Regions from separate parts of the Streptomyces sp. NPDC002232 genome, predicted to be linked through region 3. Evidence: riboswitches for the same ligand, from Rfam matches in the RefSeq annotation. Region 3 holds a riboswitch; each other region holds the start of a gene.

Region 1 (3,263 bases), on a different contig from region 3:
GTTGCAGACCGCGGTCTCGCCGTCGTTCGTGACCTCGATGATCTCCGTGCACAGGTTCGAGGAGTGGACGACGGTGCCGGGCACGGCGGTCTGGTTCGCGGTCCGGTTGGAGGCGTCCTTGAACGTCATCCAGCCGTTGCCGGTCTGCGCCAGCGTCCGCATCATCCGGCCGTACAGGTCGCGGGCCGGCATCGTCTTGCGGGCCAGGCCCGCCGCCTCGGCCTTGCGGTAGGCGGCGTCGAACTCCTCGCCGTACAGGTCGACGAGCTCGGGCACGTCCGCCGGGGAGAACAGCGACCACTCGGCGTCGGCGTTGACCCGGCGCATGAACTCGTCCGGGATCCAGTGCGCCAGGTTCAGGTTGTGCGTGCGGCGCTGGTCCTCGCCCGTGTTGTCGCGGAGCTCCAGGAACTCCTCGATGTCCGCGTGCCAGGTCTCCAGGTAGACCGCGGCGGCGCCCTTGCGGCGGCCGCCCTGGTTCACGGCGGCGACGGAGGCGTCCAGGGTCTTCAGGAACGGCACGATGCCGTTGGAGTGCCCGTTGGTGCCGCGGATGAGGGAACCCCGGGCGCGGATGCGGGAGTACGAGAGGCCGATGCCGCCCGCGTGCTTCGAGAGACGCGCGACCTGGTGGTAGCGGTCGTAGATGGAGTCCAGCTCGTCCTGCGGGGAGTCCAGCAGGTAGCAGGAGGACATCTGCGGGTGGCGGGTGCCGGAGTTGAAGAGCGTCGGGGATGAGGGGAGGTAGTCCAGGCGGCTCATCAGGCCGTACAGGGACGCCACTTCGTCCAGGGCGCGGACGCTGTCGTCCTCGGCCAGGCCGCAGGCGACGCGCAGCATGAAGTGCTGCGGGGTCTCGATCACCTTGCGGGTGATCGGGTGGCGGAGCAGGTAGCGCGAGTAGAGCGTGCGCAGGCCGAAGTAGCCGAAGCGGTCGTCGGCGGCCTGGTCGATCGTCGCGTCGAGGCGGTCGGCGTGCAGGGCGGCGAAGGCGGCGGTCCGGTCGGCGATGAGGCCCTCGCGGTGGCCGACGGCGACCGAGGCCGAGAAGCACACGGCTCCCTGGCCGGCCGCCTCGGCGGCGATCGTCAGGGTGAGGAGCCGGGCGGCGAGCCGGGAGTACGCGGGGTCCTCGGCGATCAGGCCGGCGGCGGCCTCGGTGGCCAGCTCGCGCAGCTCCGCCTCGTCCGACCGGGCACTGCGGCCGCGGAGCGCGGCGGCGGCCACCTTGCCGGGGTCGGTGTCCGGGAGGTCGGCGGTGAGATCGGTCAGGGTCCGCAGGAGTACGGTCCCGGGGCCGTCGTTCTCGATCGCTGCGGCCGGATCGGCGGGCGCGATGGTCACGTGGGGGCTCTCCCTCGCTCGGCTCGGGGCCAGGGCGGGGGAGGCGGGCAGGCGGGCACCCGTACGCGCGGGCGCGCCGCGTCCACCGGCCCACTCCGCGAGGCCCGGACGTCTGTGGCACCCGGAACGGACGGACCGGGCGCGCTGTCGGCAGGTCCTCGGACTCACTCCGTACGAATCCGCACGTAGCACACCGTTGCGGGACAGTTCCGGATTCGCGCCGGATTCCCCTGCGTCGACAGCGAGGTCGAGCATACATGTGGGGGGCGCCCCTTCGAGCACCCCCCACATGTTGTGTCGGTCCCGGAGTTACAGTTCGAGTGCGTACGTCCGCAGAGCGTGCTCGGGGAGGGGGTTCCAGTCCCGCTCGGGCGTGCGGACGAAGCCCATCCGCTCGTAGATCCGGTGCGCGGAGACCATCTTGGCGTCCGTGGAGAGGACGAGCCGCGCGCAGCCGTCCAGGGCCCGCGCCCGGTCCAGGCAGGCGCGCACGAGGGCCTCTCCGACGCCCCTGCCGCGGGCCGCCGGGGCGACCACCAGCATCCGGAACTCGGCCTCGCCGGGGACGGCGATGTCGGCCCACGGGGTGCCGCCGGCGGCGAAGGTCACCCCGCCGATGACGGTGTCGTCGGCGTCGGCGGCGACGAGCACCTCGCTCTCGCGGGCCCGCCGGGCCGTGTCGCGCAGCACGTCCAGGTAGAAGTCGTCCTCGCCGTGCAGCAGCAGGCCGTCGTTCAGATAGGTGAGCCCGGTGAGGTCACCGAGCCGCTCGTACTCCTCGGGCCGTACCGCCCTGATCGTGAAGTCCATGCCCGCCAGTCTGCCGCCCGGCGCGCGGAAGGGGCCCGGGAGGTCCCGGGCCCCTTCCGCGCGCGTGGCCGTGGCTCAGTGGGTCGGGGTGCCGACCTTCGGGAGCTCGGTGCGGACGCCGGCGTCGCCCGCGTCCGCCGTGTAGTCCTCCGGGGAGGTCTCGTCGACGCCCTCGGGGGCCTTGACGGCCTTGAGGACGAAGGTCAGGACGACCGTGACGACGACGTTCAGGACGAAGGCGGTGAGGCCGATGTAGCCGATCTCGCCGATGCCCGGGATCTCGGCGGCGGAGCCGCCGAAGTGCTTCTGGGTCGGGCTGGCGACACCGTAGGCGGCGGCCGTGCCGTAGATCATGCCGACGGCCCAGCCGGCGAGCAGCGCCCAGCGGTGGAACCAGCGGGTGAAGAGACCGCCGACGAGCGCCGGGAAGGTCTGGAGGATCCAGATGCCGCCGAGCAGCTGGAAGTTGATCGCGACCGTCTTGTCCATGGTGAGGACGAAGACGAGCGCGCCGACCTTCACCAGGAGCGAGACCAGCTTGGAGACCTTGGTCTCCTGCGCCGGGGTGGCGTCGGGCTTGAGGAAGTCCTTGTAGATGTTGCGGGTGAAGAGGTTGGCCGCGGCGATCGACATGATCGCGGCCGGGACGAGCGCGCCGATGCCGATGGCGGCGAAGGCGACGCCCGCGAACCAGTCCGGGAACATGGTCTCGAAGAGCTGCGGGATGGCGAGCTGGCCGTTCGTGACCTTGATGCCGGCGGCGATCGCCATGAAGCCGAGCAGCGCGAGCAGGCCCAGCATCAGCGAGTACAGCGGCAGGATCGTGGTGTTGCGGCGGATGACCTCACGGCTCCGGGACGACAGGGTCGCCGTGATGGAGTGCGGGTACATGAAGAGCGCGAGCGCCGAGCCGAGCGCGAGCGTCGCGTACGTCCACTGTCCGGCCTCGCCGGGGGCGAGCGTGCCGCGCGGCTTCCCGGTCGCCGGGTTGGTCTGCGCGTACGCCTCGCCGGCCTTCGCGAAGATCTCGTCGAAGCCGCCCAGCTTGATCGGGATGTAGATGATCGCCACCGCGATGACGAGGTAGATCAGGGTGTCCTTGACGAAGG
Region 2 (3,263 bases), on a different contig from region 3:
GGTACATCACGAGCGCCACGTCCACCACCGGCGCCGGGACGCCCGCCCGGACCAGCCGGGGCAGCACGTCCGACACCGGAGTCGTGAAGGCGAAGAGCAGCACCCCGAGCGAGGCCGACGCGGTCCGCAGGAGCAACTCGGCGGCGTGCGCGGGACCGTCGGGGGCGAGGGCCACCGGCCCCCGCGCCCCGCCCACCGCGAAGAGCAGCGGGACCGCGCCCGTGACGCAGAAGCCGAGCGGGATGCGGAACGCCCGCCACAGCTGCCGACCCGGCACTCCGGCCGGGCCCAGCAGCACCGCGAGCGTGGCCGCCGCCACGAGCACCGCGCCGGGCCACGGCGGCAGGGTCACCGCGCACAGGGTCAGGCCGAAGCCGAGGAGAGCCTTCTCCGCGGGATGGCGGCGGCGCCAGCGGCTGCTGTGCGCCGCCGCGTCGATCGGCAGCATCGGCGGCTACGCGCCCGTGCCGTCGAAGGGGCGCGAGCCGTCGTCGGCCGCCGGGACCCCGGCGTCGGCGGAACCGCCGCCCGCCGCCCCGGGACCTCCGAGGCCGTCGGCCCCGCCCTCCTTCGCCGCGCTCTCGGTACGCACCGCTCCGGCGGTCTCCGCGCGCACGGCCTCGGCGCTCTCCGTACGTACCCTCCCGGTGGTCTCCGTCCGCACGCCCTCGACGCCCTCGGTCCCCGCGCCCTCCGTCCGCACCGCTCCGGCGGTCTCGGCCGCCGCGCGGGCCGCGCCCTGGCGGCGGCCGCGCCGGAGCCCGAAGTAGTAGGCCAGGACGCCGGCGCCCAGCGCCGCCTGGAGGGCGAAGAGCGCCGACTCGATCTCCCCGGACGGCGGCTCGTACAGCGGGCTGAACCACGGCTCGTAGTCCGGACGGAGCTCCGTGATCGCGGTCTCCGCCTCCGCGTCCGCCCCCGCGAACGGCTCCTTCTTGTGGTCGCCCATGCCCAGGGCGACCGGCAGGACCGCCAGCGCGGCGACGAGGAGCAGCAGCAGCGTGTTGATCTTCGCGTTCCGGCTCATCGCGCGGCCACCTCCTCCTGGCGCTCCGCCTTCGACCGGCCCAGGACGCCGAGCCGGAGCAGCTCGCCCTTGCTGGACTGGGTGAGCAGCCGCATCACGAGCACCGTCAGCAGGCCCTCGCTCACCGCGAGCGGGATCTGGGTCACGGCGAAGATGCCGCCGAACTTGGCCAGCGCGCCGGGCACACCGCTGGCGGGGTCGGGGAACGCCAGGGCCAGCTGCACGCTGGTGACGCAGTACGTGGACAGGTCGGCGACGAACGCGCCGAAGAAGACGGCCACCATCAGCGGCGCACCGGAGCGCCGCAGCAGCAGATACGTCCCGTACCCGGCCCAGGGCCCGACGATCGCCATCGAGAAGGCGTTCGCCCCGAGGGTGGTCAGCCCGCCGTGCGCCAGCAGCAGCGCCTGGAACAGCAGGGTGATCGTCCCGAGGACCGCCATGATCGGGGGCCGGAAGAGGATGGCGCCCAGACCCGTACCCGTCGGATGGGAGCAACTTCCCGTGACGGACGGGAGCTTGAGCGCCGACAGGACGAACGTGAAGGCGCCGGAGGCGCCCAGTAGCAGCGTGGACTCGGGGTTGGACCGTACTTCGCGGGTCAGCGCGCGCACCCCGTGGGCGACGAACGGCGCGGCCGCGACGCTCCAGGCGGCGGCGTGCACAGGGGGCAGATACCCCTCGGCTATATGCATGGTCGGGAGACCTCTCCAGCACCTCGTGGATGGACAACGCACCCCGGCCGGTCTCCTGGCTGACGGTCATACGGCCCGACTCCGCCTTCCCACACCGCCGCGGTCTCCCGCGCCGGTCCAGTGGCCTCCCCGAGGTGTTCCCCCCGGGGATGGAGCCGGACCTCCCGATCACAGTGGCGAGGGCCGCACCGGTACTGCACCGGTTTCCCGTACACCAAGGCCCTGCGACATTAGTGGGTTGACCTGCTGGATCACAACACGGCCGCCACCCGGCGCGGCCCGCCGATCACTCCCCGCACACGGCGTGGGAGCTCACTCCTTGCGGTAGGAGTACGCCTCCGAGGCCGCCGCGGCCACCGCGTCGAGGTCCCCGCCGGCGCTCGCCGTGACGAGCGCGGCGACCGCTCCCTCGACGAACGGCGCGTCCACCAGGCGGGCGCCCTCCGGCAGTTCGTCGCCCTCGGCGAGCAGTGCCTTCACGGTGAGGACCGCGCTGCCCAGGTCGACCAGGAGCGCCACCCCGGCCCCCCGGTCCACGGCCTCCGCGGCGGCGCGGATCAGCTCGGAACTCGTCCCGAGACCGCCGTCCGGGAGCCCGCCCGCCGGCAGCAGAGGCGCCGTTTCGCCGCCGCCCGCCAGACCGCGCGCCAGCTCGGCCACCGCCGTCGCGACCGCCGCGCTGTGCGAGACGAGCACGATGCCGACCGGGGCGGCGGACCCGGGCGCGGCGCTCATCGGGCGCCCTCGGCGCGTGCGGTGTCGGCGAGCGCCGCGAACAGCAGGGCCGAGGAGGTCGCCCCCGGATCCTGGTGCCCGACCGACCGCTCCCCGAGATAACTGGCCCGGCCCTTGCGGGCCCGGAGGGGTACGGTCGCCAGGGCCCCGTCCTCCGCGGCGGTCCGGGCCGCCTCGTACGAGCTGCGGAGCCCCTCGACGGCCGGGACGAGCGCGTCCAGCATCGTCTTGTCCCCGGCCTGGGCGCCGCCCAGCTGGGCCACGGCGGCCGCGCCGGCGCCGAGGGCCTCCGCCAGCCGCACCCGGGTGACCCGCGCGTCCTCGCCCAGGGTCTTCCCGGCGCGCCGCAGCAGCGTCCCGTACAGCGGCCCCGAGGCGCCGCCCACCGTGGAGATCAGCTGCCGCCCGGCGGCGGTCAGCACCGCGCCCGGGGTCTCCGGCGGCTCCTTGGCCAGGATCTCCGTCACGGCGGCGAAGCCCCGCTTGAGGTTGGCCCCGTGGTCGGCGTCGCCGATGGCCGAGTCCAGCTCGGTGAGCCGGTCCGCCTCCCGGTCGACGTCCTCGGCCACCGCGGCCAGCCAGCGCACCAGGAATCCGGCGTCGATCGTCTCCGTCATGTCGCTCCCCATGCCCGATCCCGTCTCACCGGCCCCAGCGCAGCGCAGGTGTCTGCACCGGAGCGTCCCACAGCCGCAGCAGTTCCTCGTCGATCTCGCACAGGGTCACCGAGCATCCGGCCATGTCGAGCGAGGTCACGTAGTTCCCGACCAGGGTCCGGGCGACCGGCACCCGCCGCTCGGCGAGCA
Region 3 (3,263 bases):
CTTCTTCCTCCTCGTGCTCGCGGGCCGGGTGTACGGACCGGGCTTCGGTTTCACCCTGGGCTGCACCTCGCTCTTCGCCTCGGCGCTCATCACCGGCGGCGTCGGCCCCTGGATGCCGTACCAGATGTTCGGCTGCGCCTTCGTGGGCATGCTCGCCGGGTTCCTGCCGAAGGCCACGGGACGGCGGGAGGTCGCCCTCCTCGCGGTGTACGGCTCGGTCTCCGGCTATCTGTTCGGCTTCCTGCTCAACCTGTCCTTCTGGCCCTTCTCCCTGGACCCGAACAGCTCGATCGCCTACCTTCCGGGGCTGCCGTTCACCGAGCAGTTCCAGCGGTACGTCGCCTTCGACCTGGCGACCTCGCTCGGCTGGGACACCGGCCGCGCCGTCACCAACCTCGTCGTCATCACCCTGGCGGGACCCGCCGTCCTCACCGTCTTCCGCCGTGCCGCCCGCAAGGCCCGCTTCCAGGCTCCGATCCGGTTCGCCGGTCGGGACAGGGGCCCGGACGCCACGGCCGGATGAACCACCGACCACATCCCTCGTCGAGAGGAACACCATGCGCACCACCCTGCTCCGCCGCGCCGCCGTGACCACCGCCGCGCTCGGTCTCGCCCTGACCACCGCACCCGCCGTCGCGCAGGCCGAGACCGCGGCCACGTTCACGAACGCGCCGGTGAGAGTCACCGTCAGCGTCCAGGGCCCCGACGGCCTGCTCTTCAAGAAGAAGATCTTCACCTGGGGCCACGACGTGACGACCGCCGCCGGCGGCGCGCACCAGTGCGACGGCACCAACGGTGGCGCGCACGCCACGAAGGTCCCCACCCCGACGGCCGCCCTCGACCACGCGGCCAAGCGCAACGGCTTCACGTGGGACGGCACCTGGTACGCGTCCTTCGACGACTACGCGGTGGAGACCGTGAAGGGCGTGAGCGGGGGCGGCTCGGCCTACTGGAGCATCTCCGTGAACGGCACCCCGACCCCGGTCGGCGGCTGCCAGTTCGAGATAGAGAACGGCGACCAGGTCGCCTTCACCTGGACTTCCTTCTGACCGACGGCCCGACGGGTCCAAGATCGGCCTGTGGTAGTTTGCCCGGGCCAGTCGCACCTCTGTACGTATCCATACGGTATGTGCACGGGTCAGGGAATCCGGTGGGAATCCGGAGCTGACGCGCAGCGGTGAGGGTGACGGGCGGAGCATCGGCCACTGGGCCCCGAGGGGTCCGGGAAGGCGCTCCGTCCGGACGACCCCGAGTCCGAAGACCTGCTGGCGGCCCGGACGGCGCGTGCCGCCGTCCGGGAAGCACCGTACGACAGGCTCCGCGCATGAGCCGTGACGCAGAGGACCCCTCACCGTGCACCTCGCACCTTCCGTCCGTTCCGCCGTGCTGCTCGTGGCCGGTTCCGTGCTCGTCGCCGGCTGTGGCGCCGGCGGCACGGCCGCCTCGCCCGGGGCGAAGGCGGCCGGGCCCGGCGCTCCGGTCGCTCTCGACAACTGCGGGCAGCGCGTCCAGGTCGATCACGCGCCCCGCCGGGCCGTCGCCCTCGACCAGGGCTCGGCCGAGATCCTGCTCTCCCTCGGGCTGGCGGACCGGATGGTGGGGACCGCGACCTGGACGGACCCGGTCCTCAAGGGCCTGGAGAAGGCGAACGCGAAGGTCCCCCGGCTCGCGGACCGCTACCCCTCCTTCGAGAAGGTCCTCGACACCGAGCCCGACTTCGTCAGCGCCTCCTTCCTCTACACCCTGGGCAAGGGCGGCGTGGCCCCCAGGGAGCGGTTCACGAAGCTCGGCGTACCGACCTATCTGTCCCCCACCGACTGCGTCGGCAAGGACAACAGCGGCGACGGCGACGGCCTGCGCACCCGGCCGCTGACCATGGACACCGTGTACGGCGAGATCCGCGACCTGGCCAGGATCTTCGAGGTCCCGGAGCGGGGCGAGAAGCTCGTCGGAGAGCTCCGCGCCCGCGTGGCGAAGGCCAGGGCCGGTGCCGACTTCGGCGACGCGTCCGTCCTCTACTGGTTCTCCGACTCCCAGGGGCCGTACATGGCCGGCTGCTGCGGTGCGCCGGGCATCGTCAGCGGGACGCTCGGCGTGAAGAACGTCTTCGACGACACCAAGGAGGAGTGGCCGCAGATCAACTGGGAGACCGTCGCCGACCGCGACCCCGACGTGCTGGTGATCGCCGACCTGACCCGCAAGGCCCAGTCGGCCGAGAGCGCCGCGAAGAAGATCGAGTTCCTGGAGTCCCACCCGGTCACCCGGAACATGACGGCCGTGCGGAAGAAGCGGTACGTGATCCTCAGCGGCCAGGCCATGAACCCGACGATCCGCACCGTCGAGGGCATCGAGAAGGTGGCCGCCGCGCTGCGGACGTACGGGCTCGCGAAGTGACGCCGTCGGGCACGGGCACGGCGGAACGGACGCTCTCCGGGAGGGGGATGCCCTCGCGGGCCCTCCCGCCGGTCGCCGGAGCGGCCGGGCTCCTCCTGCTGTGCGCCTCCGTCGCCCTCGCCGTCACCATCGGCCCGGCCGACATCCGCGTCGCGGACGCCTGGTCGGTGGTCGTCTCCCACCTCGGGGGAAGCCCGTCGGACCTGAGCGCGATCCGCGACGGCATCGTGTGGGAGCTGCGGCTGCCCCGTACCCTCCTCGCGGCCGTGTGCGGAGCCGGACTCGCCGTCTGCGGGGCGGTGATGCAGTCCCTGCTGCGCAATCCGCTGGCCGATCCGTTCGTACTGGGCGTCTCCTCCGGCGCCTCCACGGGCGCCGTCGCGGTCGTCGTCCTCGGCGTGGGCGGGGGTCTCGTGTCCGTCGCCGGGGGCGCCTTCCTGGGCGCGCTGTGCTCCTTCGCCCTGGTGCTGCTGCTGAGCCACACGCTGGGCGGGTCGACCGACAAGGTGGTCCTGGCCGGAGTGGCGGCGATGCAACTGTTCTCGGCGCTGACCTCGTTCGTCGTGATGACGGCCGCCGACGCCGAGACCACCCGGGGCGTCCTCTTCTGGCTGCTGGGCTCGCTCACCGGCGCGGGCTGGACGGACGTCGGCGTGTGCGCCGCCGTCCTCGCCGTCGCTCTGCTGGTTTGCGGTGGTCACGCCCGCACCCTGGACGCCTTCGCGTTCGGGGAGGACGCGGCGGCGGCGCTCGGCGTGGCCGTGGGCCGGACCCGTCTGGTCCTCCTCACCGTCACCGCGCTGCTCACGGCCGTCCTGGTCTCCTCGGCGGGTGCGATCGGCTTCGTCGGTCTGGTCCTGCCGCACGCG

What was found. A riboswitch is a leader RNA that binds a small molecule or an ion and turns the genes downstream of it on or off. The one in region 3 is predicted to bind cobalamin.
Region 1: linked by a shared signal. The riboswitch ahead of ACFYXU_RS02250 (ribonucleoside-diphosphate reductase subunit alpha) and the one ahead of ACFYXU_RS20040 (ABC transporter substrate-binding protein) in region 3 are both predicted to bind cobalamin.
Region 2: linked by a shared signal. The riboswitch ahead of ACFYXU_RS14765 (energy-coupling factor ABC transporter permease) and the one ahead of ACFYXU_RS20040 (ABC transporter substrate-binding protein) in region 3 are both predicted to bind cobalamin.

The regions. Positions count from the first base shown of each region.
Region 1 is NZ_JBIARV010000001.1:510,443-513,705, reverse strand. It holds gene ACFYXU_RS02250 (ribonucleoside-diphosphate reductase subunit alpha) at 1-1,344, opposite strand, end outside; cobalamin riboswitch at 1,476-1,616, opposite strand; gene ACFYXU_RS02245 (GNAT family N-acetyltransferase) at 1,654-2,154, opposite strand; gene mctP (monocarboxylate uptake permease MctP) at 2,230-3,263, opposite strand, start outside.
Region 2 is NZ_JBIARV010000003.1:492,880-496,142, forward strand. It holds gene cbiQ (cobalt ECF transporter T component CbiQ) at 1-448, opposite strand, end outside; gene ACFYXU_RS14760 (energy-coupling factor ABC transporter substrate-binding protein) at 455-1,027, opposite strand; gene ACFYXU_RS14765 (energy-coupling factor ABC transporter permease) at 1,024-1,722, opposite strand; cobalamin riboswitch at 1,750-1,984, opposite strand; gene ACFYXU_RS14770 (PTS-dependent dihydroxyacetone kinase phosphotransferase subunit DhaM) at 2,035-2,457, opposite strand; gene dhaL (dihydroxyacetone kinase subunit DhaL) at 2,454-3,074, opposite strand; gene dhaK (dihydroxyacetone kinase subunit DhaK) at 3,100-3,263, opposite strand, start outside.
Region 3 is NZ_JBIARV010000004.1:462,592-465,854, reverse strand. It holds gene ACFYXU_RS20050 (ECF transporter S component) at 1-523, shown strand, start outside; gene ACFYXU_RS20045 (DUF4430 domain-containing protein) at 558-1,049, shown strand; cobalamin riboswitch at 1,115-1,266, shown strand; gene ACFYXU_RS20040 (ABC transporter substrate-binding protein) at 1,354-2,394, shown strand; gene ACFYXU_RS20035 (FecCD family ABC transporter permease) at 2,442-3,263, shown strand, end outside.